DNA from 2 places in the Bacillus yunxiaonensis genome. Region 2 is predicted to be linked to the other one. Evidence: a T-box and tRNA genes for the amino acid it is inferred to sense, from the RefSeq annotation. Region 2 holds a T-box; the other holds one or more tRNA genes.
The links. A T-box is a leader RNA that pairs with one kind of tRNA and senses whether it is charged. The one in region 2 lies ahead of serS (serine--tRNA ligase), so its partner is inferred to be a tRNA-Ser.
Positions count from the first base shown of each region.

Region 1: it encodes a tRNA-Ser, which carries the amino acid that the T-box ahead of serS (serine--tRNA ligase) is inferred to sense. The anticodon was not compared.

Region 1 is NZ_JBAWSV010000017.1:6,402-14,450, forward strand. It holds gene serS (serine--tRNA ligase) at 1-1,014, shown strand, start outside; tRNA gene WAX78_RS24800 (tRNA-Ser) at 1,239-1,331, shown strand; gene WAX78_RS24805 (DUF3797 domain-containing protein) at 1,497-1,871, shown strand; gene WAX78_RS24810 (deoxynucleoside kinase) at 1,908-2,576, opposite strand; gene WAX78_RS24815 (deoxynucleoside kinase) at 2,579-3,214, opposite strand; gene WAX78_RS24820 (cysteine hydrolase family protein) at 3,338-3,874, opposite strand; gene tadA (tRNA adenosine(34) deaminase TadA) at 3,948-4,445, shown strand; RNA gene ffs (signal recognition particle sRNA large type) at 4,523-4,787, shown strand; gene dnaX (DNA polymerase III subunit gamma/tau) at 5,061-6,740, shown strand; gene WAX78_RS24840 (YbaB/EbfC family nucleoid-associated protein) at 6,815-7,141, shown strand; gene recR (recombination protein RecR) at 7,156-7,752, shown strand; gene WAX78_RS24850 (YaaL family protein) at 7,771-7,992, shown strand.
Region 2 is NZ_JBAWSV010000001.1:807,411-832,704, forward strand. It holds gene WAX78_RS04055 (DUF3977 family protein) at 66-305, opposite strand; gene WAX78_RS04060 (FAD-binding oxidoreductase) at 751-2,115, opposite strand; gene pssA (CDP-diacylglycerol--serine O-phosphatidyltransferase) at 2,623-3,114, opposite strand; gene WAX78_RS04070 (cyclic nucleotide-binding domain-containing protein) at 3,361-4,077, opposite strand; gene WAX78_RS04075 (DMT family transporter) at 4,174-4,596, shown strand; gene WAX78_RS04080 (DMT family transporter) at 4,610-5,074, shown strand; gene serS (serine--tRNA ligase) at 5,114-6,388, opposite strand; T-box leader at 6,510-6,740, opposite strand; gene WAX78_RS04090 (GNAT family N-acetyltransferase) at 6,916-7,425, opposite strand; gene WAX78_RS04095 (hypothetical protein) at 7,678-8,442, shown strand; gene WAX78_RS04100 (Type 1 glutamine amidotransferase-like domain-containing protein) at 8,479-9,093, shown strand; gene WAX78_RS04105 (M4 family metallopeptidase) at 9,289-10,974, shown strand; gene WAX78_RS04110 (NUDIX hydrolase) at 11,158-11,592, opposite strand; gene WAX78_RS04115 (energy-coupling factor transporter transmembrane component T family protein) at 11,738-12,556, opposite strand; gene WAX78_RS04120 (energy-coupling factor transporter ATPase) at 12,562-14,256, opposite strand; gene WAX78_RS04125 (ECF-type riboflavin transporter substrate-binding protein) at 14,267-14,818, opposite strand; gene WAX78_RS04130 (manganese catalase family protein) at 15,165-16,061, opposite strand; gene WAX78_RS04135 (YuzF family protein) at 16,139-16,399, opposite strand; gene bshB2 (bacillithiol biosynthesis deacetylase BshB2) at 16,939-17,604, opposite strand; gene WAX78_RS04145 (YojF family protein) at 17,617-17,967, opposite strand; gene WAX78_RS04150 (ArsB/NhaD family transporter) at 18,234-19,559, shown strand; gene WAX78_RS04155 (hypothetical protein) at 19,595-19,822, opposite strand; gene ilvA (threonine ammonia-lyase IlvA) at 19,837-21,096, opposite strand; gene WAX78_RS04165 (MgtC/SapB family protein) at 21,301-22,002, opposite strand; gene WAX78_RS04170 (multidrug effflux MFS transporter) at 22,196-23,392, opposite strand; gene tnpB (IS200/IS605 family element RNA-guided endonuclease TnpB) at 23,619-24,743, opposite strand; gene WAX78_RS04180 (M36 family metallopeptidase) at 25,260-25,294, opposite strand, start outside.

The DNA.
Region 1 (8,049 bases), on a different contig from region 2:
AATGAGCTTCGTACAGTTGAAGAAGATTTAGAAAGATTAATGCTTTCTATTCCAAATATCCCACATGAATCTGCACCAATTGGTGAAACAGAGGATGATAACGTGGTAGCACGTACTTGGGGAGAGGTAAAAGAGTTTAATTTTGAACCAAAACCTCACTGGGATCTTGCAACTGACCTAGGAATTTTAGATTTCGAGCGTGCTGCTAAAGTAACGGGAAGCCGTTTTGTATTTTCTAAAGGTGCAGGTGCAAAGTTAGAACGTGCTTTAATTAGTTTTATGCTTGATCTCCATACAGAAGAACACGGCTATGAAGAAGTGTTACCTCCATATATGGTAAATCGTGCAAGTATGACAGGGACAGGACAGCTTCCAAAATTTGAAGAAGATGCATTCCGTATTGAAAGTGAAGACTATTTCTTGATTCCTACAGCTGAAGTACCTGTAACAAATATGCATCGTGATGAGATTTTAAGTGCAGACCAATTGCCAATTCGTTATGCAGCATTTAGTGCGTGCTTCCGTTCTGAAGCAGGTTCAGCTGGTCGTGATACACGTGGTTTAATTCGTCAGCATCAATTTAATAAAGTTGAGCTTGTAAAATTTGTGAAACCAGAAGATTCTTATGAAGAATTAGAAAAATTAACAAATGATGCAGAACGCGTATTACAATTATTAGGTCTACCATATCGTGTTATGAGCATGTGTACAGGAGATTTAGGATTTACAGCAGCGAAGAAATACGATATCGAAGTATGGATTCCTAGCTACGGTACATATCGTGAAATTTCTTCTTGTAGTAACTTTGAAGCTTTCCAAGCAAGACGTGCAAACATTCGTTTCCGTCGTGAGCCGAATGCTAAACCAGAACCTGTTCATACACTAAATGGATCTGGGCTTGCAATTGGACGTACAGTTGCAGCAATTTTAGAAAACTACCAACAAGAAGATGGTTCTATTATCATTCCAGAAGTTCTTCGTCCTTATATGGGAGGGAAAACAGTAATTAAATAAAGTTTTATTCATATACATCTCTTGTTATCCAGTAAGAATAAAGTGGAATTTTTAACAAGAGAAGAGATATATTTAACACTAATGATCTTACTGTTAATTAGAAGATTAGGATAGATTGTATGAGAATGGGAAAAGGATAGAGAAAAAATCTCTTTCCTTTTCTATTATAGTAGGGTTGACGAACTGTTTTTCTTTTGATATTATATTTCATGTCATGTGAATACGGAGGAATACCCAAGTCTGGCTGAAGGGATCGGTCTTGAAAACCGACAGGCGGTGCGAGCCGCGCGGGGGTTCGAATCCCTCTTCCTCCGCCATATATAATTGACAACAGCGCATATAAGTGGAGATTGGAGAACTCGTTACCAACACGTAACGAGTTTTTATTTTAACCACTCAGGAAGTAGCATATAGAGGATTTCATCTCTTATAGAAACACTCATATTCCGATGATTATCTTCATAGATATGAAAGGAGCTACCATGGATATTATTATACAAACGTTTCCGCTTGACGGAAAAACACTATACTATGTACAATGCCCCGTTTGCAAGAAAAATAAGATTTTAAACAGTGCTGCAAACGTATCTCGTATTGTAAGTGATGAAACATTTCGTAAACTTAGTGGTTGCATCTGTGATGTGAAACAAGAAGTGAAGAAAGTAGAAGCACCAAAACAAATCGAAAAACAAGCAGCTGCAAAACGTAAAGTAATTACTGCTGTTATTAACGGGACAGAAATGACGGTAAAGGAAATTGCTGAAGCGTATGATCTTAGTGTAAGTACTGTACGTCAGCGCATTAACGCCGGAAAATCAGAGAGTGAGATTATTGCTCCGACCAAAAAGAAAAACTAAGTTCATAGGAAAAACCCGTGCGATTGCACGGGTTTTTTATTTTACAAGTTTACGTGTTTGTTGTAAGAAGTGACCAATTTTCTTAATGATAGGTTCAATTGAATTTTCATTTTGTAAAATATCATATTCATTAATATTAAGACGCAGCACAGGGCAAGCATTAAAATCATTAATCCAATTTTCATAGCGTGCATGCATTTCTTCCCAATACTCAATCGGTGTTTGCTGTTCCATAGGTCTTCCGCGTTCTTTAATACGATCTACGATATCTTCGAACGACCCTTCTAAATAAATGAGTAAATTAGGGTGTGGGAAGTAGGGTGTCATAACCATTGCATCGAATAAGCTTTTATATGTTTCATAATCCGTAGTGGTCATTGTTCCTTTTTCATAATGCATTTTTGCAAAAATTCCTGTGTCTTCATAAATAGAACGGTCTTGAATAAATCCTCCGCCATATTCGAAAATTCTTTTTTGTTCTTTAAAGCGTTCAGCTAAGAAATAAACTTGTAAGTGGAAGCTCCAACGTGTGAAATCACCATAAAATTTGTCTAGATATGGATTGGAGTCTACTTTTTCAAATGATGTACGGTAACCAAGCGCGTTTGCTAGTGCATTTGTCATTGTAGATTTTCCGACACCAACTGTTCCTGCAATCGTAATAACAGCGTCATTTGGAATATCATATTTTTGTCTCAAATTCATTACTAGTTAATCTCCTTCGTCAGTGTATTTTGTAATGCTGATAAGATTACGTTTAAGTCCGATTCGTTTTTCACAAAATCCATATTATCTCCGTTGAATTTTAGTACGGGGATGCTCGGATGATCTTGTTTGAAAGCTTCCATTGCCGCTTCGTAATCTTCAATGAGTTGTAATAAATAATTCGGATCTATATTTTTTTCGAATTCCCGTCCGCGCAGGGCAATTCGTTTTTGTAGTGTTTCTAAGCTTGCTGTTATATACACGATGACGTTTGGAACGGGCATATCTTGTGTTAAAATACGATAAATTTGCATGTATTTCTCATACTGGGAACCCTGTAATGTTCGAGATGCAAAAATTAAATTTTTGAATATATGGTAATCTGCTACAACAGGCATATGTTGTTTTAAATATTTTGTATCGATGTCTTCTAGTTGCTTGTAACGGTTGCAGAGGAAAAACATTTCTGTTTGAAAACTCCATTCTTGGATGTCTTCGTAGAACTTGCCTAAGAAAGGATTCTCATCAACGATTTCTTTCAATAAATGGAGTTGCATGTGAGTCGATATCGCTTTCGCGAGTGAAGTTTTTCCGACACCAATTGGTCCTTCGACCGTAATAAATGGTACTCCGGTCACGCTGTTGCCTCCTTCCAAAACATAATTTAGCACTAATAAAAAGCACAAAACAGAATTATTGTAGCATAAGAGGAGGCAGAAAGGGCTAGTTTTCATAAAAAGTTAGAAAATCAATTTATGGTATTACACCTTTAAATGAATTGATGGAGAAGTATTTGCTTTTAAAGTTGCTTGCATGATGTGCAGGGCGTGTTTATTATCTTGGTCGCAATTGGATGCAATGCAATCTTCAGGTACATATAATTGATAATTTCTCATATGAGCGTCATTCGCGGTAAAAAGAATGCATATATTTCCAGCTACCCCTGTTAAAATAAGGTTTTCTATCTTTAAATGACCCAACAATGAATTTAAGGGGGTTTCATAAAAAGCAGAATAATGTGGTTTAATAAAAATATAATCATCGTTTGAGGGTGCTATTTTTTTTATAATTTCTTGGCTATATTCATTTGTGCAATAGGTAATAAGTTCATTGATGTCAGCTCTCCATAAATGATAATGATCATTTACATAAATAATTGGACAGCCAGAGTTTTTCATTTTTTGTTTGAGTTCTAAAATAGATTCTGTAATATTTTTGCATTTTCGTGCTAAGATAGGTCCATGTGAAAATTGAAAATCATTAATCATATCGATGATAAGAAGTGCTGTATTTTTCATATGTAATCTCCTTTCCTTTCTCCTTAGATTGGATTGAATATAGAAAAGTTATTTGTGATGAAAGGATTTTGTTATGGAAGAAGATATTTATTTTATGAAGCTCGCGATAGAGGAAGCAAAAAAGGCTGAAGAAATACAAGAAGTACCAATTGGTGCAGTTGTTGTAGTGGACGGTGAGGTAGTAAGTCGTGCGCATAACTTGCGTGAAACAGAGCAACGGTCAATTGCGCACGCTGAATTGTTAGCGATTGATGATGCGTGCAAAAAGTTAGGGACGTGGCGTTTGGAAAATGCAACCCTATATGTCACATTAGAGCCGTGTCCAATGTGTGCTGGTGCAATTGTGTTATCGCGTGTAAAACGTGTTGTATATGGAGCGAGTGACCCAAAAGGTGGATGTGCTGGTACATTAATGAATTTATTAACAGAGGAAAGGTTTAATCATCAATCTGAAGTTGTGGTTGGTGTATTAGAAGAAGAGTGTGGAGCCTTATTAACAACCTTTTTCCGAGAACTACGCAAAAAGAGGAAGAAAGAGAAGGAAAATCTGGATAAAAATAGTCTTTGTTAACACGTTGCAATTTTTTAGGAAACAAGTTATACTGATATTGCCTTCAGATAAGGCAACTAAATATGGTTTTAACTTTGCCGTGCTAAGCGGGGAGGTAGCGGTGCCCTGTACTCGCAATCCGCTCTAGCGAGGCCGAATCCCTTCTCGAGGTTATGCTACTGTAGGGTCTGCCTTAAGTAAGTGGTGTTGACGTTTGGGTCCTGCGCAACGGGACCCCGTGAACCTTGTCAGGTCCGGAAGGAAGCAGCAATAAGCGGGTCTTCTCGTGTGCCGCAGGAGTGCCTGAACCGAGCTAACTGCTTAAGTAACGCTTATGGTACGTAATCGACAGAAGGTGCACGGCAGTTATATATGCATATAAAGCTCATCCTATATGAATAGGGTGGGTTTTTTGTATAGAAAATAACTTTTGGAATCTATAATCAGAATGGGTTATAATAAGATGAAACTTTAATTAGTGGGTGATTTTTTATACTTTACTAATTATCAGTCGAACGAATCGGGCTTTTACGGGCAGTCTATCTCCCATCTAATTTCTTTAGTTTGAGCCGGGGATTGCTGTTCAAAAATAGCGAGATAACTGAGATAATAACCTTTGGGGGAGGCCGTATTTTCGTGTCATACCAGGCGTTATACCGAACATGGAGGCCGCAAAAATTTGAAGATGTAGTCGGTCAAAAGCACGTAACGAAAACGTTGCAAAATGCTCTTCTTCAAGAGAAAGCATCACATGCCTATGTGTTTTCCGGACCGAGAGGAACAGGGAAAACAACAATTGCAAAGGTATTTGCCAAAGCAATCAACTGTGAGCATGCTCCTACAGCTGAACCTTGTAATGAATGTCCTGCATGCTTAGGAATTACGCAGGGGGCTATTTCAGATGTATTAGAAATTGACGCGGCTTCGAATAACGGTGTAGATGAAATTCGAGATATAAGAGATAAAGTAAAGTATGCTCCAAGCGAAGTTAGCTATAAAGTATATATTATTGATGAAGTTCACATGCTCTCTATGGGTGCTTTTAATGCGTTATTAAAAACATTAGAAGAACCTCCGCAGCATGTTATCTTTATTTTAGCAACGACAGAACCGCATAAAATTCCACCAACAATTATTTCTCGTTGTCAGCGTTTTGAATTTCGAAAAATATCAGTGCATGATATTGTCGAACGATTAACAACTGTTGTAAACAACGAAGGAACGAAAGTGGACGAAGAAGCTCTTCAAATTGTAGCGCGTGCCGCAGAAGGTGGTATGCGTGATGCATTAAGTTTAATTGATCAAGCTATTTCTTATAGTGATGAAGTGGTAACAGTAGAAGATGTATTAGCGGTTACAGGTTCTGTTTCACAGCGATATTTAGCAAACCTTGTAGGGTGCATCTATGAAAATGATGTATCCAAAGCGCTGCGTATTGTTGATGATATTATGAATCAAGGGAAAGATCCGCTTCGCTTCATGGAAGACTTCATTTACTATTATCGAGATATGCTTTTATATCAAACTTCGCCTCAGTTAGAGGACATGCTAGAGAGAGTTATTGTTGATGATTCATTTCGTAAGTTAAGTCAGGATATGCAGCCTGAAATGATTTATGAAATTATTCATACGCTTAGTAAAAGCCAACAAGAAATGAAATGGACAAACCATCCTCGTATTTTTTTAGAGGTGGTTATGGTGCAACTGTGTCAGCAATTTGCGATGAAAGCAAATGGAGCGGATCGTTTGCAAGCTGTTTTACAAAGAATGCAGCAACTAGAACAGGAATTAGAAAATATGAAGCAGCATGGTGTACCTATGCAACAAGAAGTGAAAGAAACAAAGGTTACACCGAAGCCGACTCGTTCTGGTAGCATGAAAATACCAGTTGGGCGTGTTCATGAAGTGTTAAAACAAGCGACTCGTAAAGATTTAGAGCAACTAAAGAGTGCGTGGGGTGAACTGTTAGAGCGATTGAAAAATTCTAATAAAGTTGCTTATGCGGTTTTATTAGAAAACAGTGAGCCGGTCGCAGCTTCTACTACTTCTTATGTTCTTGCTTTTAAGTATGAAATACATTGTAAAATGGCGAGTGAAAATCGTGAGGCAACAGATACGGTAGAGCAAATTCTCTTTGAACTGTTTGGAAAGAGGTTGCAAATGATTGCAATCCCAAAAAGTGAATGGGGAAAAATTCGTGAGGGTTTCTTACAGCATGAAGGTAGTCCTTCGGAGGAAGCTGAAAAGCCGAAAGACCCTCTTATCGAAGAAGCTGTAAAGATTGTGGGAGAACAATTAATTGAAATAAGAGAGTAAAACACGTCTTAAATGGATTTTTCTTTATTAAACGATAAACATTCATTAAGAAACAATTAGGAGGAATTATTATGATGCGTGGTGGAATGGGAAATATGAATAACATGATGAAACAAATGCAGAAAATGCAAAAACAAATGGCGAAAGCGCAAGAGGAACTTGGTGAAAAAACAGTTGAGGGAACAGCTGGCGGTGGCATGGTAACAGTTATCGCAAATGGACATAAGCAAATTTTAGAAGTGCAAATTAAAGAAGAAGTTGTAGATCCAGAAGATATTGAAATGTTACAAGACCTTGTATTAGCTGCAACGAATGATGCATTAAAGAAAGCAGAAGAGCTATCAGCTTCTACAATGGGACAATTTACAAAAGGATTGAATTTACCGGGCGGTATGTTCTAGGAGGCTGGTCATAGATGCACTACCCAGAACCAATCTCAAAGCTGATTGATAGCTTTATGAAATTGCCAGGAATCGGACCGAAAACAGCTGTTCGCCTGGCCTTTTTCGTATTGGATATGAAAGAAGATGATGTATTAGATTTTGCGAAGTCGCTTGTAAATGCAAAGCGAAACTTAACATATTGCTCTATTTGCGGCCATATAACAGATAAAGATCCTTGTTATATTTGTGATGACTCTCATCGTGATCAATCGATTGTTTGCGTTGTGCAAGAGCCGAAAGATGTCATTGCAATGGAGAAGATGAAAGAATATCAGGGAGTATATCATGTATTAAATGGTGCCATTTCCCCAATGGAAGGAATTGGCCCGGAAGATATCAATATCCCTCAGTTGTTAAAGCGACTGCACGATGAAACAGTACAAGAAGTTATTTTGGCGACAAACCCGAACATTGAAGGAGAAGCGACAGCGATGTACATTTCTCGCCTGTTAAAGCCGACTGGTATTAAAGTGACGCGTATTGCACATGGGCTACCGGTTGGCGGTGATTTAGAATACGCGGATGAAGTAACGTTATCAAAGGCGTTAGAGGGCCGCAGGGAATTATAATAAGTAGGAGAAATAGAGATGCTTTTTCAGAAAAAAGGGAATTTGCGCAAAGAATATGACGAAAAGTTAATCGCGTTGCTAGAACAAGTGAAGGTAGAATGGATGCGTCAAAGAAGAATTGTAGCACAAAGTATTGAGCCTTCAGAAGATGTACTGTGTCATTTGAAATTAGCGGAAGCGAAATATTTTTATCTATTGAAGGAAGCGAAAAGACGTCCTGTGAAAATGGAACGGTTGTAAAGGAGAAGTCGAGCGGAACATGCATGTTCCGCTCGACTTTTTATTTTAAAGAAAAAA
Region 2 (25,294 bases):
GCAAACTAAAATAAGAGGAATCAACATGTTACATACCGTAACTTTTGATTCCTCTTATTCTCTACTTATCTCCTACTTACAATCCCAATAATAACCTTGAATTCGTTACGATTCTTTTTCATTTTCTTAAAACCTTCTTTTGCGTCTACAATAAAACAAGTTTTTCCTATCCAGCACCTCATATACACCGATTCAAAATGAATTGGCTTCACAATACCAGGCTGCTCTATCTCAGTTCCATCCTCATATTCTATTTCTGTCCTAACAAGCCACTTATTCCCGATTCCAAACTCAATATACTTCAATTGTCATTCTCCCCGTTAACATGTTTACTAGTTTACGCGTTAACATAATTATATTATGTTAACTTACATTTCTTACATTCTATCTTAGCCATACTACGTTCTATAAATAAAATATAGAATCCTTCTTTTAGTGCTCATTAACAAACAATAACAGTTCCATTTAGGACACTAACCTTCATCAAAACTATTAAATGCATTATCATAACGCTCATTTTGTGACAATGCATAAAGAACAATAAGCCTTTTTAAATAAAATTCAACTTTTAAAGGAGATAAAAATTATGTAGCAATCTATCATTGAAGAGTTTAACTTTAAAGACAATACTTAATAATCTTGCTTTTAAATAGTAAAAAAAGATTGACCTCACCCTCTCCTTCATTCAGCACGAGTGTTTTTAAAATTAGGAGGAGCTCTTCTCTAGCGCTCTATACCTTAATGGTTACTCTATTTATTAGCTGGCGGAATGCTCTGAGGGAATTTAAAAATATTTTCCGGATCGTATTTGGCCTTCACTTGAGTCAACCGTTTGAAGTTGTTGCCATAGTAAGCTTCGGGCCATTTCTCAATTGAGAGGTCCGGTGTATTGACATACACTCCTCGAGTAAATGGAAGCATCGCCTTACGGAAGTCTTCTACCCATCGGATGCCTGCAGCAGCCCCATCAGGCGTATCCCAAGTGGAATATATTGACATATTCGATAGAGCCTTGCGATAGAAGTATGCTGTGTTCTTGCTCGGCACCTTGGCTACAGCTCCACCCAGGCCGTGGAAAAAGACGACTGCCGAAGAAGTGGGAGGATCGCTAATAAAGCGCCGAATTATGTCGATCGCTTCATCTGGTAGCAAGCGTTCGATGAAGGGACCAACGCTCTTGAATGGTTCAGGAGATACCGGCTGGGTGACCGCTATTCGTTCTACCGCTTCAAGCCAAGGGATCTCTTCGATGAACACCTCTTGCGGTGAGCCAGCTTGAAGCAATGGTTGCAGCAATTTGCGAAGCCTTTTAACCGAACCGAGAAACACCCCTTGCATGAGTAGAATCGACTGTAAGCCTGAAGCTATCGTGAGAAGAGGAGTGAGTCTTTCGTCAGCGTCAGAAAGTGTGTAGTCTTGCCAGGTTCGCAGCACCGGCTCTAAGTATCGTAGATCCCAGCTGATGTTGGCGTAGGCGACCTTATCAATTCGATGTGTGCGAAAGCGAAAGGAGGTGCAGATACCAAAATTTCCGCCACCACCACCGCGCGAAGCCCAGAACAGATCAGAGTTGTGATCGGCATTAGCGCGGAGCACTCGGCCGTTGGCGTTTACCATCTCCAGCTCAAGCAGATTATCACAAGTTAGACCGAGCGACCGTGCTACGATGCTCTGACCGCCGCCCAAAGTGAGACCTGCAATACCTGTGGTAGCACAGAGTCCCCCCGGTACCATTAGCCCCTTGGCTCCGAGAGTCTCATATAAAGCAAAATCCCGTAATCCAGTCTGCACAGTAACAGTATCGAGCTTGCGGTCAATCTCTACCCGGTTCATCTCACTAACGTCAATCACTATACCGGCGTCAACGACCGACAAACCCTCATAACTGTGGCGGCCTGAGCGTATACGGATTGGTACATCTCGATAACGTGCCCAACGTACAGCATTGGCCACGTCCTGAGTATTTTGGGCAAAAACGATAACCAGAGGAAACTTATTGAAAAAGGTGTTGAATTCCTTTCTGGCCGCATTATATTCCGAGTCACCTGGTATAACGATACGTCCAGTCAGTTCGGGTTCTCTTTTCAATCGATTCGATTTCTTTTCTCCGCTCATCCCTATCACGTCCTTATCATTTAAGAATTTTCTGGTGCTCAAATTTCTTAAAAGAACAAAAAATTGTAATAAGGTTGTCAAGTTAATGTCAAATCATTCATGCAGGATACGCTTAATCTTTATGTCGTAAAGTACACCTTTAATCAATGTATTATAATCTGGAATAAAGTATGTAGCTAAAACGGAGTAGTTTTATGGGGAGTAAAATCGAGTTTACTCTGCTTTGGAAGCGATGTATCTGGAAGATTACATTCTCAAGGTACTTAGAGGAAGAGGAATTGAGTAAATAACTATAGATACGAATTGAAAAATATGCTTTTTTCATTGGACACACTCCTTTCTTGTTTTGTATACAAAAAGAACATACGCTTCTATTTATATACTTAAAAAAACAAAAAAAGCGATTCATCCCCCACCTACCGCTTCGCGCTTGAGGTTGGGGATGAATCGCCAGATATGATAAACGATATTCCATAAAGTCTTGATGGCAATGGGGCAAAACCAAAATTAAAGTTTTTTAAACCTAATTGGACTTACCATTAAAAGAGCGAGGATTAAGGTAATCCATGCATTGCTATATGAAAAAAACCCCATACCAGCCAATGGTAATCCAGCAGCTGGAATAGGTAATCCCTTAAAATATCCAATAGTTGGTTTCACACTAAATTTAGCTAATCTTAAAGCACCCATCGTTGGGAAAAGGATAAATGCCAAAGAAGTTAAAATAGATGGTGCTGCTATCGAATGAAATAGAAGTGCAGGAGCAACTCCAAAACTAACAATATCAGCTAAGGAATCCAATTCTACACCAAACTCACTATTCACTTTTAATTTTCTCGCAATCCTTCCATCAAGAAGATCTAAAACAGCCGAAAAGAAAATAAAAATGGAGGCTACTTCCCAAAAGCCACTCATATTCAAGGTAATTGAAAAAACACCGCACAATAAATTTCCGAGTGTAAATAAATTAGGTACAGCTTTTACTATCCGATTGAACAAGGTTGTCCCCCCCTAAGTTGATCAAACTTCCCATTTATATAGCATTTTCTATATATTCTTCCGTTATTCCTAAAATTACATGACCACTGTACGCTAAGCAAATTTCGACAAGAAAAAAGCCGATTTCCTGTACGTTAAGGAAAATCGGCTTTTCATTATTCTAATTGTTGTATTCCTCTTATAAGGGCTAGTACCAGCATCGCTAATACCACCTATAAATGAGATGGAGCTATAAGCTCGTTGTACTTATATCATCGTATGTTTATGTTTATGTTTATACACATCCGCCGCCAACTCTTGAAGTAAAAGCTCATCTTTCAATTCAAAATAACTCCCCTTCTTTTCTAACGCACCTTTATCACAAAGAATATTTAATGTTCGTAGTAAATGCCGATAACTTGTTCCTAACAACTCCGATATTTCCGTTAAATTCCCCTGAAATATCAATGTTTTTTCTTCATTCTTAACCCTTTCACCTGTTGCAAGAATGTAACTCGCTAATCGGCTCTCAAGTGGATAAAGTAAATTAATGGAGCTATTTTGAGCAAGTCCAGCAAGTTTACGGGCTAAAGAATCACAAATAAAACTTAAAAAAGTTGCATCATGAAGTAATCTTGTTTTAATTTTTTCCAAAGGAATTCCAATACAATATGAGTCCTCTATCACTTGAACATTTGAAAAGGTTTTTTGAGAACGAACTAATTCTACATCTCCCATTACTTCAAACCCATTATAAAAAGTTAATAATAAAGATTTACCGTTACTTAAAGTCGTATATACTTTTGCTGTTCCTTCTACGAAGAAGTAAAGGTAATGAAGCGTTTCATTTTCTCTACATATGTATTTATTCTTTTTAAATAACAACAATTCCATCACAGATTTTATGTCATGACTAAAAAAATCTTCAATATTATTCTTTTGAATATACTCGTCTAACTTCTTCGAATCATATATTTTTTTCATAAATTCTCCAAATCCCCTCTTCACTATGACATATGTCATAATACCCACTAATTCAATCATGATAAATTAACCTTAAAAATGCAAGGGGGAAATGCTATGTATAAATTACTTTCTGCACTTATTGGTGCATTCATCGCACTTATGATTCCACTAAACGGCATCTTAGCAGAAGTTATAGGAAACTATAATGCCAGTGTTCTTATTCATACTGTTGGATTAATTGCGGTTATTATTATTTTACTAGTAGGTAAATTTAAAATTAAAATTCATAAAGGAATCCCGCTCTACTTATATAGCGCAGGAGCTATCGGGGTATTCACCGTACTATTTACCAATATTAGCTTTTCAGCACTCGGTGTATCCTTAACGATTGCTTTAGGCTTACTCGGTCAATCCATTACTTCTATTGTCATCGATCATTTCGGGTTATTAGGAATGAAAATTGCGAAGTTTGAAAAAAAGAAAATGGTCGGCTTACTACTTATTGCTTCTGGAATTGTTGTCATGAATATTTTTTAATGGAGGAGAAATGATGTTATATATATGTATTGCCATTTTAGCTGGATGTTCCATTGTAATCGCAAGGGTGATTAACGCAAACTTAGCAACCAAAATCGGAATTTTCCAAGGTACTTTTTTCAACTATATCACTGGTCTCGCTTTTTCTTTATTATTTTTAATTTTTAGTAATGAATCTTTTAACATGTCCTACACAACATTGCAATCCATACCGTTTCTCGCTTATTTAGGTGGTTTAGTAGGTGTTGTAGTAATTGGATTATCAAACTATATTATCCCTAAAATATCTTCCTTCTATTTGACATTACTCATTTTTATTGGTCAATTAGCCATGGGAATTATCATTGATTTTTTCAATTCACATGAACTATCGATTGGTAAAATCGTTGGAGGTCTATTAGTATTAATGGGACTCACATATAATTTAATCATGGATCGAACAGATATACCTGTTCAAAATAAGAAACAAGCCTATTGAGGCTTGTTTCTGTTATTTTCATCCGAAACTTACTCCTTCTTATTTGATAACTTCTTTTCCACCCATGTATGAACGTAATACTTCCGGAATCACAACTGATCCATCTTCTTGTTGGTAATTCTCCAAAATAGCTGCTACTGTGCGCCCTACTGCTAATCCAGAACCATTTAACGTATGCACAAACTCTGGTTTTGCACCTTGTGTGCGGCGGAAACGAATACCTGCACGACGAGCTTGGAAATCTTCACAGTTTGAGCAAGAAGAAATTTCACGATATGTCCCGTAGCTTGGTAACCATACTTCAATGTCATATGTTTTTGCAGCTGGGAATGCCATATCAGCTGTACATAATGTAATTACTCGATAAGGTAATTGCAGCAATTGTAATACTTTTTCCGCATTTGCTGTTAATTTTTCTAACTCATCGTATGATTCTTCTGGCTTTGTATATTTGACCATTTCAACTTTGCTGAATTGATGTTGGCGGATCAATCCTCTCGTATCACGTCCTGCACTACCAGCCTCAGAACGGAAACATGGAGTATGAGCAGTAAAGTTAATTGGTAATTCTTCACCGTTTAAAATTTCATCACGATAGTAGTTCGCTAATGGTACTTCCGCTGTTGGAATTAAAGAGTAATCTGTGTCTTCTAATGTGAATACATCTTCCTTAAACTTCGGAAATTGTCCTGTACCTAATAAACTATCGCTATTTACAATAAACGGAGGAATCACTTCCGTATATCCATGTTCTTCAACATGTAAATCTAACATAAAGTTAGCTACCGCTCGTTCTAAGCGAGCACCTAATCCGTTGTAATATACAAAGCGACTACCTGTTACTTTTGCTGCTCGCTCAAAATCTAGTAGTCCTAATTTATCAGCAACTTCCCAATGTGGTTTTGCTTCAAATAAAAATTCTTTTATTTCTCCCCACTTACGCATTTCAACATTATCATCCTCTGATGCTCCCACTGGTACTGATCCATTCGGAATATTTGGTAATGCCAATAATATAGAATTCAATGCTTCTTCGACATTACGTAACTCATCATCTAATGTTTTAATCTTATCGCCTACTTCACGCATTTCAATAATAAGTTCATTTGCATCTTGTTTTTCACGCTTTAACTTAGAAATAAGCTCAGACACTTCATTACGTTTACTTTTTAACTCTTCCACTTCTACTAACAGTTCACGACGCTTTTGATCTAATTTCTCAAACTTATCTAATTCAAGAAACTCTCCGCCGCGAGTAATTAATTTCTTCTTTACTTCTTCAAAATTGGCACGTAATACTTTTACATCTAACATGTTTTTATCTCTCCTTTAATAAAATAAGCTTCCTTTAATCAGTGGCCATCGCTCTTCGTCCTGCTGAATTTTGACAAAAGAGATTTTTACTACATAAAATACAAAAAACTCCCGTCCCTATAAAAGGGACGAGAGTTAACCCGCGTTGCCACCCTAGTTGAAAGCATAGAAAATATACACTTTCCACTTAAAACATTAACGACTTTTAGCCGGAAACGATTACTAACTTCACATTTGAAGCGTTCCACATTTCGCTCAAGGACGGATTCACAAGCTTTTTCTATCGGTTTACACCAACCACCGACTCTCTAAAAGAAAAACACCTGTTACTAATTCCTTTCAACACTTTCAGACAATATAATTTAATTATCAATACTTTATAATAATTCTGTATAATTATCAAGAAATAATTTCACAAAAAATCTCTCTGATTACCATTAGAAAATCTTTTACCATTCGTTAACAATTCATATCATATGTTCATGAAAATGATTTGAAACCATTGAAATTATTTTTTATTACAATAATCAAGCTTGTATGAGTAGACCATTTGGACGAAGACGACTCATCATAATTTCATCAATAAATTTACCGTTTGCTTTTAAATTCCCCTTCTTTATTCCCTCTTCCATAAACCCAAACTTTTCATACAGCGCTTGTGCGCCAGGATTTGTTGCAAGAACGCCCAGTTCCACTCTTTCAAGCATTAGCCAATTGTCTGTAAGATCGAGAATTTTTGTAAGTAATGCTTTCCCAATTCCTTTTTTATGATATTCACTATCCACACCGATAAATATATCTCCCGAATGTGATCTTCGGCCTTGTCCTTGTGTTAAACCTACAAATCCAACGACATTACCATCGAGCTCCGCAACAAATTCAAATTGATTAGGCCCTAAGTTACGAATTCTATTTTCCATAGCATCTACCCGCATACTTGGCATAAAAACCATATATGGTAAAACCTCATCTTGTATACAAATCCGATGAATTGCACTAGCATCCTGTATGTGAACGGGACGAATATTCACTTCCATTTCAACATCTCCTTCAACTAAAAGGGTAAGATCATTTTGGAATATTCTACACAGCATCCAAAGATTCCTACTTAATCCTTACTCATTCCTTCCATTCTCTTGTCAAATTCGACAAGATTTTTCTATTCAATGAAGGAACATTATAAGTACTGTCGAATATTCCCATTTAACACACTATATAGTATTCTAATGTTCAATTAACCCGAAAAACAAAGAGAAAACTAGTTTTACCCCCTTGGACGGAGGAAAATAATGATACATAAATCTTTTTTACAAAATGTGAATTTACTCATACAAATGCATGCCGAAGGACTTCTTGGAGGTGAAGTAATGCCTGAAGATGCCCTCATTGGCATTGTTCCAGAAGACGAATTACCAAACGTGTTAACTTTGGGAATGTCGTTAAATTATCAAAGGAATTCATATACGTTATGGCAATCAATTGCACAGGCTTATCTTGATGATAATTCTCGATGGATTTTTAATCCGCACGCTGTATCCAATAAAGACTTAGAAGATTTACGTCATGTGTTACTTCATTACCGAGTTGCTTTACAACCTAATCGCCACCCAGAAATTTGGAAACGCGTCTCTAGAGGAATCGTTCAGTCGTCTCCTAAAGGTGATGTCTTAGGATTAATTGAATCTGTTCAATTCGATATTTTTCCCTTAAAAAACATCATACAAAAAACACGAAAATCAGAATTCCCCTATCTCTCTGGTCCAAAAATCTTCAATTACTGGCTATATGTCCTGGAGACTTATGCAGCAATAGAATGGAAGTCTCGTGAACTTATCACAGTAGCTCCAGATACACACATCTTAAAAGCTAGCGTAAAATTAGGATTATGTTCTTCAGAAGTTTTAAACGGGACAAATGAAGATCGTCAAACTGTAGCAAAAGCATGGGAAAAAGCACTAACTGGCAGTGGGCTCGCTCCCATCGACGTTCATACACCCTTATGGTTGTGGAGTCGTGCAGGTTTCCCATCACTTTCGGTTTCAAAAACATTATGAGGTAAAAAATAGCTTGGAAAGATGAGAGGATTTACAATGAGTAAATTATTATTAACTTCAAATGGTTTCTTTACAGAACAAATTAAAAAGCAATTTTTACAATTAACTGATGAAGAACCTAGCGATTTAAAAGTTTCAATCATAACCACTGCCTCTCCGCTCAAAGAAAATAATCAATATGCCAAAAAAGCAAAAGAAGACTTTATACAAATGGGATTCCATACAATTGATTTTACTGATATCGAATATGATGAACCAGAAACTCTTAGACAATACGATGTCATTTATATTAACGGAGGAAATCCGTTTTATTTGTTATACCATATGAAAAAGAGTGGTTCTGACTTAGTATTAAAAGATTTAGCAAACAAAAATATTATCATAGTTGGAGTAAGTGCTGGAGCAATTATTCTTGGTCCAAGCATTGATGTTGTAAATTATTTCACACCTCAAATGAATACAGTAAATATACAAGATTTGACTGCATTAGGATTAACAGATACATATATTTTTCCTCATTACGATAGAGAAGATTTATTTCCTGATTCTACTGGAAAGACAATTGAAGATAGGTTAAAAACTTTTGAAACTTTGAATAAATGTACTGTTGTAAGAGTTTCAGATAACCAGCCCATCTTAATAGATACATAAACAGTAAAGAAGCTGAATCAAATGTTGTTGAAAAACGACTTTTCGAGTCAGCTTTTCTTTTTTTTATTGTTCATCAAAATTCTAGAAAACTTGAGAAATAAATTATTTAAATTTTCAGTATTTTATTACCAAAAGCTTAATGCTACTATTAATTTGTTCTCTTTTTTCAAAATTTTGGTTAGGGGGAAAAAAATAATGAAGAAAAAAGGTCTAGCGTTTGTGTTAGCAGCTGGAATGGCAGTGACAACGTTTGGAGGGACAAGCTCTGCATTTGCGGATTCAAAGAACGTACTTTCCACAAAGAAATACAACGAGACAGTACAATCCCCAGAGTTTGTATCAGGTAATCTAACAAGTGCATCAGGAAAGAAGGCAGAATCTGTTGTATTTGATTATTTAAATGCTTCTAAAAAAGATTATAAACTAGGCGAGAAAAGTGCAGAAGAATCTTTTAAAGTACAAAAGGTTATAAAAGATCCTGTTGGAGAAGCAACAGTTGTCCGTTTACAGCAAATGTATGAAGGTGTACCAGTATGGGGATCTACTCAAGTAGCTCACGTTGGAAAAGATGGTGTATTAAAGGTTGTATCAGGCACAGTTATGCCTGATTTAGATAAGAAAGAGAAGTTGAAAAACAAAAATAAAATTGAAGAAAAAAAAGCGATTGCAATCGCACAACAAGACCTAGGATTCACTCCAAAGTATGAAGTAGAGCCATCTGCGAACTTACATGTATATCAAAATGGTGCGGAAACAACATATGCATATGTTGTGAAATTAAATTTCTTAGATCCAGAGCCAGGAAACTATTATTATTTCATTGAAGCTGATAGCGGTAAAGTTTTAAATAAATATAATACAATCCATACTACAGCAAATGAAAGTAAGGCACCAGTTGAACCTGCAGCTGGGGCTACCGCTAAGCCTGTAACGGGAACAAATAAAATCGGCACAGGTAAAGGGGTATTAGGTGATACAAAGTCTATTAATACAACATTATCTGGATCTAGCTATTATTTACAAGATAATACACGCGGTGCGGCGATTTACACATACGATGGAAAAAATCGTACGGCTCTTCCAGGAACGTTATGGGCAGATACAGATAACCTCTTTAATGCTACTCGTGATGCAGCGGCAGTAGATGCGCACTACTATGCTGGTGTAACATATGATTATTATAAAAAAACGTTTAACCGCAATTCTTATAACGATGCTGGTGCACCATTAAAATCTACGGTTCACTATGGAAAAAATTATAACAATGCCTTCTGGAATGGATCACAAATGGTGTATGGTGATGGAGATGGAACTACATTTATTGCATTTTCTGGAGGAATCGATGTTGTCGGTCATGAGTTAACACATGCCGTTACAGAATATAGTTCAAACCTTATTTATCAAAATGAGTCTGGTGCGTTAAATGAAGCAATCTCTGATATTTTTGGAACATTAATAGAATACTATGATAACCGTAACCCAGATTGGGAAGTTGGAGAGGATATTTATACGCCTGGTAAAGCTGGAGATGCGCTTCGTTCTATGAGCGATCCAACAAAATACGGTGACCCAGATCATTATTCTAAACGTTATACAGGAACAAGTGATAATGGCGGCGTTCATACAAATAGTAGTATTATCAATAAAGCTGCTTACTTATTAGCAAATGGCGGTACACACTATGGTGTAACGGTGAATGGTATTGGTAAAGATAAAGTAGGCGCAATTTACTATCGTGCAAATACACTATACTTAACTCAATCTGCAACTTTTAGTCAAGCACGCGCTGCCTTAATACAAGCAGCAGCTGATTTATATGGCGCAAACTCTGCAGAAGTGACGGCGGTGAAGCAGTCTTATGATGCAGTTGGTGTAAAATAGGTTCCACTCCCTTTTATATAGTGAAAGAGGCTGTTCCAAAAGTGAAACTTTTTGTCAGCCTCTTTCTTTGTATATAAATCGTATTTTTCTGATATAATCAAGTCATCACAGCCAAACCAATCAAAGTAACGATTCTCTTATGTTTATAACAAAGTCCCTATGTATGCTAACTTTTTCTCGATTTTATTGGGTACCTTCAAATGCATAAAAAGCTAATGTTTTATTAGAATCAGAATGTATTTTTAGTCTCTCATATAAAGATGGCATTAATTCCTTTACTGTTTCACTATTTGCCCATCTTACTTCAACAATATCATTATCAGGGTCATTGATGTTTATTTCTCCATCAATGATTTTTGCATGAAAAGTAATAATTAAAGCATGATGACCTCGTTCTTCGAAGAACACTTCTCTAACGGAACTCAATCCAGTAACAACAATATTAAATCCTGTTTCCTCTTTTACTTCACGGATTACAGCCTGTTCTAAAGTCTCTTCCCCTTCAACTGCCCCGCCTGGAAGACTCCAATAAAAAGAATCACCCTTTATGTTTTTAACTATTAACATATTATCATTGTCATCCTGAATGAAGGCAGAAACAACGTTAACTCTTTTCAAAAACAACTCCCCCTTTTGAAATTCCCCCTACTGATAGCTATATCAATTATACTAAAAGCAAAGTAAAGAATGCATTAATAGACTCGATTAATTCTTTAAAAAAGGAAACTTAAAAAGAGCAAGCCATCAAATATTCATTTAATGTTCATAAAGGATACCAAAACGAATTAAAAATTGTGAGTTTCAAATAGATAGCAATAATCAAAATGCATATCCCAATAAGAAGTGCCATATAATCAAGAGGCTGCATTTCCGTCCTATAGTACCAAGTTCGCTTCTCCTTTTTTCCAAAACCGCGTAAATCCATAGCATTCGAAACAGTATCAATTCGATCCAATGAATGTATTACAAGCGGCCAAAAAATCGTCATTCGATTATTAATGCGTTGAAAAAGGGATGCTTCTCCTTTATGAAATGGAATTCCCCTTGCTTCCTGTGCATGTTTAATGAGTTCGTATTCCGTTTGTATATTCGGAATGTAGCGCAGTGCAATATTAATCGCATAGGCAATTTTATAAGGCAGTCCAATTTTGTTTAAGCTGCTTGCAAATTGACTCGGATGTGTTGTGTAAATAAAAATAAGTGTAAACGGCAATAAGGTAAAATATTTTAATGATAGTGTTATTGCATAAAAAAGAGTTTCCAGTGTAATAGTCGCATAGCCAATATGGAGAAATGAAGTATATGTACCGGTTAGCTCCGATCCATGTGTTGGAGTAATGAGTAAAATCATGACGGAATTCAGAATACTAAATGTGAAAATAACACTAAAAATAATCAATATGCTGCGCATTGGAATTTTTGCGATGCCTAGCAATATGCAGCCGATTAGAAATAAGCATAATAAAATACGAAAATCAAAAAATAAGAATGTGAGAATCATCCATATAATAAATAAAATTAGTTTTACAGCACCATCCATACGATGGAAACACGATTTGCCTTCTATATATATTGTTCCCATCTTACTCATGAATGATCCCTCCTCCTCGCTTCCATATAAGATTGAACAAATAGCTGCGGAATTGGCATATTCCCATGTTTCGCTAAGCTAGTAAGTGAGCTCTCACGGAGGTTTGCCTGCTTTAAAATACGCTCGTTTGCCAACACGGTAGTTACTGCATCATCAGCAATGATTTCTCCGTTATGCAGTACAATCGCTCGATTTGCGTATTCTAGCGCTAAATTCATGTCATGTGTAATGAATAAAAAAGCCATTCCACGTTTTGCTAACTTTCGTATAAACATCATAAACTCTTTGTAATGAAAATAATCTTGTCCTGCAGTTGGTTCGTCTAAAATAATAAGTTTGGGATTTGCAACAAGAATCGAGGCTATCGTTAAACGCTTTTTTTGTCCATAACTTAATGCTTGTACCGGCCAATTTCGAAATGGATATAAACCACAAATTTGTAATGCATTTTTTACTTTTTTCTGCATTTCTTCTGAAGCATTCTTCAGTTTTACGGCAAATGCAGCTTCTTCCCAAACAGTTGCTTGTGTAATCATGTGATTAGGATTTTGCATCACATAAGCGATGACCTCTCCCCGCTTTCGGATTGACCATGTTGTAATATTAGTTCCTTCTATAAAAATCTTACCTTGATGGTTTTTTTTCATTCCCGTCATGATATGAGCAAATGTTGATTTTCCAGCACCGTTATTTCCTAAAAGAGCGAGTACTTCTCCTTTGTATATAGACATAGATACATCCTTCAATGAAAAATTTCTATTTGGATATGTAAACGTTACATTTTCTATTTTACATATACATTCTTTTTTAGATATTGCTGTATGTATTGAGTTTTGTAACATCCATTTTGATAACGTTTCATGTAATGTATGAGAATTAATATTTTCTATTGGATAAATCTCTTCATTCGAGAATGGATATTTCAATGTTTTTAATGCTTCTATATATACAGGCTCCCTCAGCCCCGCTTTTTGTAAAACATTTGTATGTAATAGATTACTCGGTGCTTCGATTGCGATGATACGGCCATTTTCCAAAAGAATAATTTTATCTAAATCGAGATCGAGCATTTCTTCAATGCGATGCTCAATAATAATGATCGTTTTATTCGTTTGTCTATGAATCTTCTTCATAAGTTGGATTGCTTTTTGACTGCTTACAGAATCTAAATTCGCTAAAGGTTCATCGAATAGCAAGATCTCAGCATTTGTAGCTAGTATGCCTGCTAGAGAAACGGATTGTTTTTGTCCCCCTGATAAATCGTGAGGGCTATGTGAATGGAACTTGATCATGTCTACTTCTTTAAGTGAACGTTTCACAATTTGTTTTATTTCCTCTTGCTCCGTACAATCATTTTCCATTGCAAACGCAACGTCTTCTTCAACTGTTAATCCGATAAATTGGGAATCTTGGTCTTGCAGAATCGTTCCAACACGTTGACTTAACTCGAATATACTCGTATGCCTAGGGTCTATACCACACACTGAAAGCTCTCCTGTACTTGTCCCTTCATAAGAAAAAGGAATGAGCCCATTCATACAATGAGCTAATGTAGATTTTCCTGATCCGCTTCGACCAGCGATTAACACTTTTTCGCCAGGATAAATCTGAAACGTAATGTCCTGTATCGTTGGTTCAGCTACGCTTTTATATTGAAATGTGAATTCTTCAAAAGAAATAATCGGTTTCATATGTATATCCCTACTTCTCAATCTTTAATTGTGTATTCTTTTTATTCGCTTTCACAAGTCCTAACACAATTGGTAAGCCGAGGATGAAAAATACGAGAACATCTGCGATAATCGCACCGCCTACTTGAATAGCAATTTTATCGAACGGTTCACCCATAATAAAAATGTCAAATGCACCCGCAAATATGATCCCTAAAAGAATACCAATTACACCTGTACTAGAAAGGTAGATAATATCTCCTTTACTGTACGTCCCATTTTTCACACTAAATGTAGCGCGCTTTTGGACAAATCCCATAAATAAACCTATAATTCCTGAGCTTAACACCCAGCCCCACCAAATGCCCCAGCCAGCAATGGCATCTGTGATTGTATGACCAATTAGTCCAATTAATAAAGCTGCAATTGGTCCAAAAATAGCACCGAAAATCGTTAATAAAGCAAGCGCTGGTTTAATAAAAGTATTCGGCGCAATGGAAAATCCCCATAATCCTAATACACCGTATATTGCTGAACCGATTCCAATTGCAACAACTAGTTTTGTAGAAAGCGTTTTATTCATTTATTGTCCCCTCTCGTTATATAAACTTACTTTGAAATAACTTCTATGATTTGTATAGACGCTATCAAATTTATATGATGCAGCATGAGCATGTATGTCTATAGTTTGTTACATGTTTAATCTTAAAATGTGATGAATCTCAATTTCCGGTATACACCGTCTTCCGATACACTCATAATTTTCACTTCTCAAATGACTTTCATAGATATTTTTAATTCGGTAAAAATCAACAAATACAAAAAAATGAAAAAACCAATTCGCATCAGCTTTTTCATTCAAAATAAAGCATATTAATTTCCCCTCTACTAGTAACGAGTATTTTTATCCCTTTCCAAATCCTCCCCCCCTATAACCCAGCTGACCTCTGTAACCTTCTCGCAATTTCAAAGAAATCTTCCTGCGATATCCCTGGAGCAAATTCTTCTGGTAATTCATCTAAGTCTGGCATTGGCGCACCTTGAGGGGGACCATCGACAACTTGAAGCGGCTGCCCATCTCCTGGGTGCTTTCCTTTCCAGATTTTATTTAAGTCCGTGTAATCATTATCACTAAAACGGTACAGTTTTAAGTGGGCACCTTGATCCTCAAAGCGTTTTGCCACATCGAATACTTTATTAGACAAGTTTGGAATTGGTAACATTTTTGTCATATCAACACCTGTTGCCACTTCTAACGCTTTAGCGTATGCCAAAACATGAACGCCGCCGCGGACAAGTAAATATCCAATTGCTTCTTTTGCTGTTGGATGATCTGTCATTTCATAAACACGCATTTTGTTTGTACGTGCTCCGCATTCTAAGAAAAAGTTATGCAATAGGTCTAATATTAAATTTCCGCTATTAAATACATAATCTCCGGTCCATGCTTTTCCCATTGAATCACCGACAAGGCTAGTTTGTGCGGTTGAAATGAAGTGCTGCATATTATGTTTATCTTTCGCAGCTTTCATCGGTCCAATATCAGGGTCTCCCGTATGCGTTGTTCCAGTTAAGCAAAGATTAATTGCATTTGAAAGCAATTCAACATGTGCAAATTCTTCCGCTGTTATATTCGCAATTAAATCATAAAATGGTTTTAACTTTTTCTTTCCGCGAAAGTTAAACGATTGAAACATATAATTATTTAATGTCGACATCTCACCAAAACGACCGCCTAACAATTCTTGTATCGCAGCCGCTGCGTTTGCATCAGCATACTTCGGGTCGGGGAGTGGGATAATCAACTTGTCAATTCGTTTAATCATCAGTGTGAAGCCCCCTTATCTTCATCGTTGCCATCATTACTGATGTATGAAAGATAAAGGTTGTTTCATGTGTATTATCATTCCGGCATTACCCAAACAATTTGCTGCATGCGAATAAAGAAAGGCGTATCCTTTTCTTCAATTACAATATGATCTGGTTTAACAGCTTTTAATATGCCATGCACGCTACCACGCATTGTATCCACAACAACATTTTTTCCAACAATCATTTGTAACGTTTGCACAACATACGGATCAACACTAGAAACCACTTCTCCGCTCAACTCATAACCATTTCGAAAATCTCCATGCACATCTTCGTATGAATAATCATCCATAATTATTACCTCCTCTTTCTACAATTCGCTTGTATTGTATGAAAGTGATTAGATAGATGTGCCTATCTAATCACTTGAAACTTCCATCAGTGGGGTTTTTCTTCATCCCCCACTGATGGAAAGTTCTCACCAATCGGGCGCATGCCAGCAGTTATCCTCATCTATCTTCTGTAGAAAAGCGGAAGCGGCTCGCCCAGAATCGCAGGACGCTCGCGCCCAATGCAGAGAGGCGCTTTTTGCCTCGTCCGAGGGGGGCGAAACAACCGGAAATTCTAGCCGCTAGAGCTGGAAAACAAAGAAATGCGGAAGTGGCTCGTCTAGAATGTGAGGGGGATGGAGCTTCTGACGTAGAGGTGTTTTTTACCTCGTAGGAAGAAGCGAAGCCACCGAACATTCTAGCCACTGGAACTGGACAACGCTTCTCTCTGAATCTTGGGATGGGAATCTTACTGCCCGCGAATAGCAGGATAAAAAAACGAGATGCCATAATCACGGCATCTCGTTTTTTATCATAAGCTGAAAAACTTACTTCTTCTAGCTTATGATTCCCATTTATACGTCCAAAATTGTTCACCTTGTAACCATTTTAGTGTCGCTGGGTCTTGTTTTTTTAGCTTTGCTTCCATTTCTTCTAACATCGCTTCTGTTTGTGAACGATGTGCACGAAGCGCCGCTAATTTTTGCTCTAATACGTCGCTTATATCGTTAATTACATCTGGCTTACCTAATACTTCTTCTCGATTTTTCGTAATCGCCACTGCATGAATAACTGGACGTTCTTCTTTTGGCATACGTTCTACCGCACGAACAGCCGCGCGTCCAAATGCATTATGATCTGGATGTACACCGTGCTCTGGGTAGAATGTAATGATTAAGGAAGGATTCACATCACGAATCACTTCTTCAATTTTATCCGCTACAAAGTCAACATCTTCAAATTCTAATGTTTTATCATGGAAGCCAAGTAAACGTAAGTCTTCGATGCCCATTGCCTGGCAAGCTTCTTCTAATTCCTGCTTTCGAATGCTTGGAATCGTTTCACGATTTGCAAATACATTTTTCCCCATATTACGTCCCATTTGTCCAAGTGTTCCGCAAGCATACGTAACAGGTACTCCATTATTTCGATATTGACGAATTGTTCCTCCCGCTGCAAATGATTCATCATCTGGATGCGGAAATACTACAAGTACGTGTCTTTCCATAATCTCCACTCCTTATGCAAATGGCGTTAAACTTAATTGCAGCGCAACTGCTAGACGCCCTTTTTCATCATGACCTGCTAATAAAAGACGATTTTTTTCATCTTTTTCCCAATGCGTCACACCTTCTGCATATACCCAGCCATGCTCCATTTTCAAACCAATACGGTATGGATTCGTTCCCGTGATTTTACCGCGCTCAAAACGAATTACTGCATTACGCACAAATGCCCCAACTGTCATCGCTTTTTCATTTATATGTGAAGCATATGCGCCGTTCGTCGTTTCTAAATGAAGATATACATCGTTATTTAGGAAACGTTCAATTTCGTTTTGCACGACAGAAGTATCTGTAATTATTTCCATCGGATTTCACCTCTTTTAATCAGTTTACGAAAAAACAATGTAAATTGCTATCTCTTATAATAGAGGACAATGATTACTTTGCCTATTTTTTTGCTTTTTATTTTTTATATTTAATACAGTATGTGAAATTATATATATTTGATCTATACTGTATTTCCATTTCTTTCTGTATGCAAATTTGCTACAATAAAATTTATGCAGAGGGATATATTTCGACAATTTTATACACCAACATGTATAGATACTTAATAAAGAAGGTGAACACATTGGAACATGCAGCACATGAAGTTGCAAACTGGCAATATTACTTTGCCATTGCTGTATTTTTAGTAACATACGGCTTTATTATCTCAGAAAAAATTAACCGTGCTGTCATTGCTTTGCTTGGGGCTGCAATTATGGTTATTATGGGAATTGTAGATTTACATACTGCCTTTACTACACATATTCAATGGGAAACCATTACTCTATTAATTGGGATGATGATTCTCGTACATATTACAAGTCAATCTGGTGTCTTTGAATATGTGGCCATTAAAGCTGCAAAAGCAGCCGGCGGAAAACCAATTCGAATTTTACTGCTCCTATCCCTTTTAACCGCAGTTGGTTCTGCCTTTTTAGATAATGTAACAACCGTTTTATTAGTCGTACCAGTTACATTATCGATTACACGTATTTTAAAGGTAGCTCCTGTTCCATATTTAATTTCAGAAGTATTATTCTCTAACATCGGCGGAACAGCGACACTTATTGGAGATCCTCCAAACATTATGATTGGATCTGCAAATAAGCATCTTGATTTTAATGCATTTTTACTGAATTTAGCACCGATTGTTGCTATTATTGCTGTCGTTACATTACTTATTTTATATGTTATGTATCGCAACAAATTAAAAACAACAGACGAACAAATTCAGAAACTGATGTCTTTAAATGAAAAAGACTACATTCGTGATCGCAGCTTACTCATTAAGTCCTTATCAATTTTAGGATTAACAATACTTGGATTTATTCTTCATTCTATTATTCATGTTGATGCTGCTGTAATTGCGATGACTGGTGCTGTCCTTTTAATGCTAATCGGTGTAAAAGAACACGAGATAGAAAATGTATTTGCTCATATTGAATGGGTAACAATTTTCTTCTTTGCAGGTTTATTCGTTCTAGTCGGTGCACTTGTTGATATTGGACTTATTTCCTCACTTGCAAAGAAAGTATTGGATGTAACAAACGGAGATATTGGCTATGCATCCATCTTAATTTTATGGGTATCTGGTGCTGCTTCTGCCACAATTGATAACATTCCGTTTGTAGCAACAATGATTCCGCTTATTCAAAACTTAGCAAGCGGACTTGGACTTTCAGCGGATTCTCCGCAAATCGAGGTACTATGGTGGGCATTATCTCTTGGAGCTTGCTTAGGAGGAAACGGTACGCTAATCGGTGCCTCTGCCAATGTCGTTGTAGCAGGAATTGCAAAGCGTGAAGGATACGGCTTCTCTTACATGGAATTCTTAAAAATTGGGTTGCCATTAACCATTGTTGCACTGCTTTTATCACACGCATATATTTATTTACGCTATTTAATGTAGAAAGGTTTGCAGCATAAGCTGCAAACCTTTCTTTTTCACCAAAAGATACCTATAACTGCAAGAGCCCCTATAATTATACCTCCAACTTGACCAATCATTGTTGGTGTCCATTCAATCCCCTTTTTCATTTGTACAACTGGTCTTTCATGCCGCAGTTGCTGCACTTCTGCTTGCAGTTGATGGATGGAGCCATGCAATTCTTTCACAAGTTCTTTCAATTCTCCTATTTCTTCTTCAGCTGACTTCTTTTTTTCTAAATTCATTTTCAATACCCCTTTTAAATCAATAAATTGAATAATGTTGGATTGTGATTGATTTCCATATAACGTACTTCCTGTTCCTCCATTCGTCTAATAAGAGGCTCATAATCTTCTTTTTGTTGTAGTTCGATTCCAACTAGAGCCGGACCATTATCTTTATTGTTCTTCTTCGTATACTCAAAACGAGTGATATCATCATTAGGCCCGAGAATGTTATCTAAAAACTCACGCAAGGCACGGGGACGCTGCGGAAAATTAATAATAAAATAGTGCTTTAGTCCTTCATAAATTAACGATCTCTCTTTCGTTTCCTGCATCCGACCAATATCGTTATTACCACCGCTCACAATACAAACAACTGTCTTTCCACGAATTTCATCTTTATATAAATCAAGCGCGGCAATCGGCAGGGCACCAGACGGCTCTGCAACAATCGCATTTTTATTATAAAGTTCAAGCAATGTCGTACATACTTTCCCTTCTGGTACAGCAACAATATCATCTAATACACGTTTACAAATCTCATATGTAAGATGACCAACTTGTTTAACTGCTGTTCCATCTACAAACGAATCAATATGCGGCAGCGTAACAACCTCTCCTTGTGCAAAAGCCTCTTTCATAGAGGCAGCACCTTCTGGTTCAACCCCAACAATTTTCGTTAAAGGACTAATCCCTTTTATGTATGTTCCAACTCCAGCTGCTAAGCCTCCTCCGCCAATTCCCATAAACATGTAATCAATCGTACAATCCGCATCATGTAGAATTTCTACACCAATCGTCCCTTGTCCTGCAATCACATTGGGATCATCAAACGGATGAATAAATGTTAATCCTTGCTCGTCACAATATTTCACTGCTTCTCCATAAGAGCTATCAAACGTATCCCCTTGCAGCATCACCTCTACGTAATCTCCTCCAAAAAAGCGCACTTGTGATACTTTTTGACTTGGTGTTGTATTTGGCATAAAAATTTTTGCTGGAATTTGTAATTTATGACACGTATAAGCTACGCCTTGCGCATGATTACCAGCACTAGCGCATACAACGCCTTTTTTCAACTCTTCCATCGGTAAATTGCTAATACAGTTATAGGCACCTCGTATTTTAAAAGAACGAACAACTTGTAAGTCCTCTCGTTTTAAATATACGTTACATTGATATTTTTCTGATAAAATAGGATCTCGCTCTAAAGATGTATTTCGAATCACATCTTTTAACGTATTATACGCTACGAGAATATCTTCAATTTTGATCATTTCTTTTACATTCTTCATATCTTTGACCGCCTCACTGTATAATTTAAAAAGTTTTGTTTTACATTATACAGAATAATCTAAATATTTCAAATGAAGTTTAAATAAAAAATGAATCAACACAGTGCCTATGTTGATTCATCCTTTCATGATGGCGTTTCCATTTTAAATATTTGACCTTTGACATGTACCAAATTTATTTTTTTCATTTTATAAAAAAAGCCATTAATCAACCTCTTGCCCAGAAATAGATTTCCATCCAGCAGCTGTAACACCCGCTTCTAAACTAAGACCATTCACCACTTTTTCAATTACAGCTGTTTTCTTAGCATCACAATGTAAAACTGCTCGAATCATGATTTTTTTACCTTCTTCAATCTCTTCACTATGTAGTTCCCTTAATTCTATTGCTTCTGTATTTAGCATTTGCATTAGCAACAACCTAATATGCACTTCGTCTTTATTAGAGCACGTTGCAGATAACACATAATTCATTTTCTCTGGCATTTGATCAGTTGATTTTTTATTCATAAATAACGCAACTGGACGAAGGAAAATATTAGCTAATAAAACTCCAAACGCTCCTAGTATAGCTACTTTTAGAAAACCTGCTCCGACAAGAGTCCCAACAGCTGCAGAACACCATAATGTTGCAGCAGTATTCAAACCACGAATACTAAAGCCATCTCGAATAATGACGCCCCCGCCTAAAAAACCAATTCCACTAACAACTTGAGCTGCAATCCGTGTTGGACTAGATTCCCCTGTCACAATAACTGACAATAAAACAAACAAGCATGCTCCTAATGAAACTAAAGCATTCGTTCTTAGCCCTGCCATACGATGAAGCCACTGGCGTTCTGTTCCAATCAGTGCTCCTGCCAATATAGCTACAAATATGCGAAGTGCCATCTCTTGCAGCATCATCTTTTTCACCTCTATCTATGTATAAAGGAGGATTCTGTATAAAATCCTCCTTCTTATATTTTACCTTAGTTCTCATGAGAAGGGAATTAACTGCTATTTATCTATCTCTTAGCATTAAAACAAAAGCAACACAGAAACTGTGCTGCTTTATAACGTAAACATTACGATGCATAATCATATCGAAATGAAATTTTTAATTATTTGTTCGTTTTGTTAAAAGAATAAAGCTAAGCATCGCACCGATATGACAACAAACAATTGTAATTCCCATCGGTACAGCTGTCTGTTCTCCTTGAATACCAACTAAAGGTGCTACTACAGCGCCGGATATAAAAGGTAAAAGTCCTAATAAAGCTGCGGCACTTCCTGCTGCTTTCTGCTGATTCTGCATCGCTAACGTAAATCCAGTTGTCCCAACAATCCCTACGCTAGAAACAATAATAAAGAAGCAGATTAACACTCCTATTAAAGAAGGTGCCAGCAAAATAATAAGAAGAAGAGTGATGCCTCCTAGCAATGCAAAAAGAAGCCCAGCTACCAATAAAGTACGTTCTTTCATTTTCCCTGCCAAACGCCCTGTAACTTGAGATGCAATAATAATACCAAAACCGTTAATCGCAAAAAATAAACTATATAATTGCGGCGAAGCACCAAAAATATTTTGAATAACAAATGGTGATCCTGAAATATAGGCAAACATTGCTGCTGTGATAAACCCTTGAGAAAGTGCATATCCCATAAATACACGATCTTGTAATAATCGTTTATAATGAGATAAACTCTCCCCCCATCCGCCTGCTGTTCTTTTCTCTTCATGTAACGTTTCTGGCAAAATAAAAATAACACTTAATAACATAAGTCCACTTAATACACCTAATACAATAAACACCCAGTGCCAAGAAGCAAAGTTTAAAATTTGTCCGCCCATAATAGGCGCGAAAATTGGAGCAGCTCCGTTTACTAGCATTAAAGCAGAAAAGAATTTCGTGAGCTCAGATCCTGTGTACAAATCCCTAACAATAGCACGAGAAAGTACAATTCCTGCTGAACCGGCTGCACCTTGAATAAAGCGTAATACAATGAGCAACCATACAGAAGGTGTCAGCGCACATAAGAAAGAAGCAGCTGCATAAATAACAAGACCAATTACAATCGGTTTTTTCCTCCCTTGACGATCACTCCATGCACCAACCCACAATTGGCCTAACGCAATTCCTAACAAACATGCCGTTAAACTTAACTGCGTAAGTGCGCTTGTTGCGTGCAAATCGTCTGTTAAAGCTGGAAAAGCTGGAAGATACATATCAATAGAAAGTGGACCAATCGCAGATAGACTTCCAAGAATGATCGCTAAAATGATTCGTTTATCTTTTGCGACTTGTACTTTCATTTGTAATTCTGTTTGCAATCATATAACCTCCTTTTTATTTACTCTACTAAATAAGAATATAGAATAACAAACAAGACGTAACTATATTAGTTACACATTTGTTTTTTGTCAATACATTTATCCGATATTTTTCCAATTCAACAAATTGAACTACCCCCACTTAACACCCTTACGGGTTGTTTGAAGTGGGAGATTCCTACGAACACCAAAGTATCCTTTGGTTATCTTAGTAGGCTAGTCCCGTAGTTCCTACGGTTAGAAGTCTTATGGCTTCGTTTTTAAGATTTTGTCCTGCGTTAATATCTCTATCGTGATGTACACCACAAGAAGGGCAATCCCACTCACGAAGGTTCAGATTTTTAACGTCTTTGTTTTGATAGCCACAACATGAACACAGTTGAGAACTAGCAAATGTTTTAGATACAGTAACTACTTCTTTTCCATACCACTTCGCTTTGTATTCCAACATTGTTCTGAATTGTGACCAAGATACTTCACTAATTGCTTTTGCTAACTTGTGATTTTTTAGCATATTCGATACTTGCAAATCTTCCATACCAATAATGTCGTGGTTTTTGACAATTTCAGTAGAGATTTTTTGCAAGTAGTCTGCTCTTGCGTTGGTAATTCGTTCGTGAATACGAGCAACTTTGATACGTTGCTTATTCCAATTCGAAGAACCATTCACACGCTTGGAAAGGATACGCTGTGCGTTCGCTAATTTTTCTTCAAGCTTACGAAACCATTTTGGATTAGAGATTACTTCTCCTGTACTCAAAATAGCAAAGTCTTTTAATCCAACATCAACACCAACAGCAGAATCTGTTTTTTCTAATGGTTGCACTTCTGTTTCACCAAGAATCGAAACAAAGTACTTCCCACTTGGATTGCGTCTAACTGTAGCGTTTAAAATACGCCCCTCTACTTCTCTTGATTTTGCAAAACGAACAAAGCCAAGTTTCGGTAATTTTATTTTGTTGCCTACAATCGCAATATTTCCGTTTGTGTGTTTTGTTGTATAGGATTGAACCTTATTCTTTTTAGACTTAAAGCGAGGTGCATCATTTTGTTTTTTGAAAAAACGAGTGAATGCATCAGCAAGGCTCTTAAGGGTAGATTGTAAGGAAATGCTATCTACTTCTTTTAGCCATACGAATTCCTTTTTTAATTGTGTTAGTTCCGCTGAACAAGAGTTGTATGTCAATCCTTTGCCTGTTTCTTTGTATGTATCATTCCAACGTGCCAAAAAACGATTGAATACGAAGCGAGAGCAACCAATCGTCTTAGCAATTAAGATTTCTTGTTCTTTGTTTGGGTATATTCGGAATTTATACGCCTTATTTATTATCATGTGATCCCCCTTTTAATATACTAATTATACCATTTTTTTGGAGAGGTAATTTCAATAGAAAAGGTATCTGTTGTGCTCCGATTTTCAAAAGGATTATTGGAACGAGTAGACAAATACAAAGAAGAAAAGGGTTTCGGTACTCGTACCCAAACTATTTTTCATTTATTACAAGTAGCACTCGAAAAGTCAGATAGTTAACGCGGCTTATGCCACGCCCTATCTGAAGCCAAGAAGACTCCCACCTACTCACTAGGCTATGCCCTTCACGTTCCTTGAGGTGGGAGTCTTCTTGGCTAAAACGATAAAAAAGGATATCAACAAATGTCGATATCCTTTTATCTTCTAGAATTTCAGTTAAATTCCCTTTATATTTGTCAGCGGCTGCTCATACGTATCACTATGACAAGTATACATTGGTGTCTTATCTTCTCTTACAATGTGCTCTTTGCTAAATACAAATATTCTGCTTCACTGAAAACAATATTACCGACTTAGACAAAACACTCCTGACAATCCCTAATTCGTACTGATGCCTCGCGCCGTCCAAATAC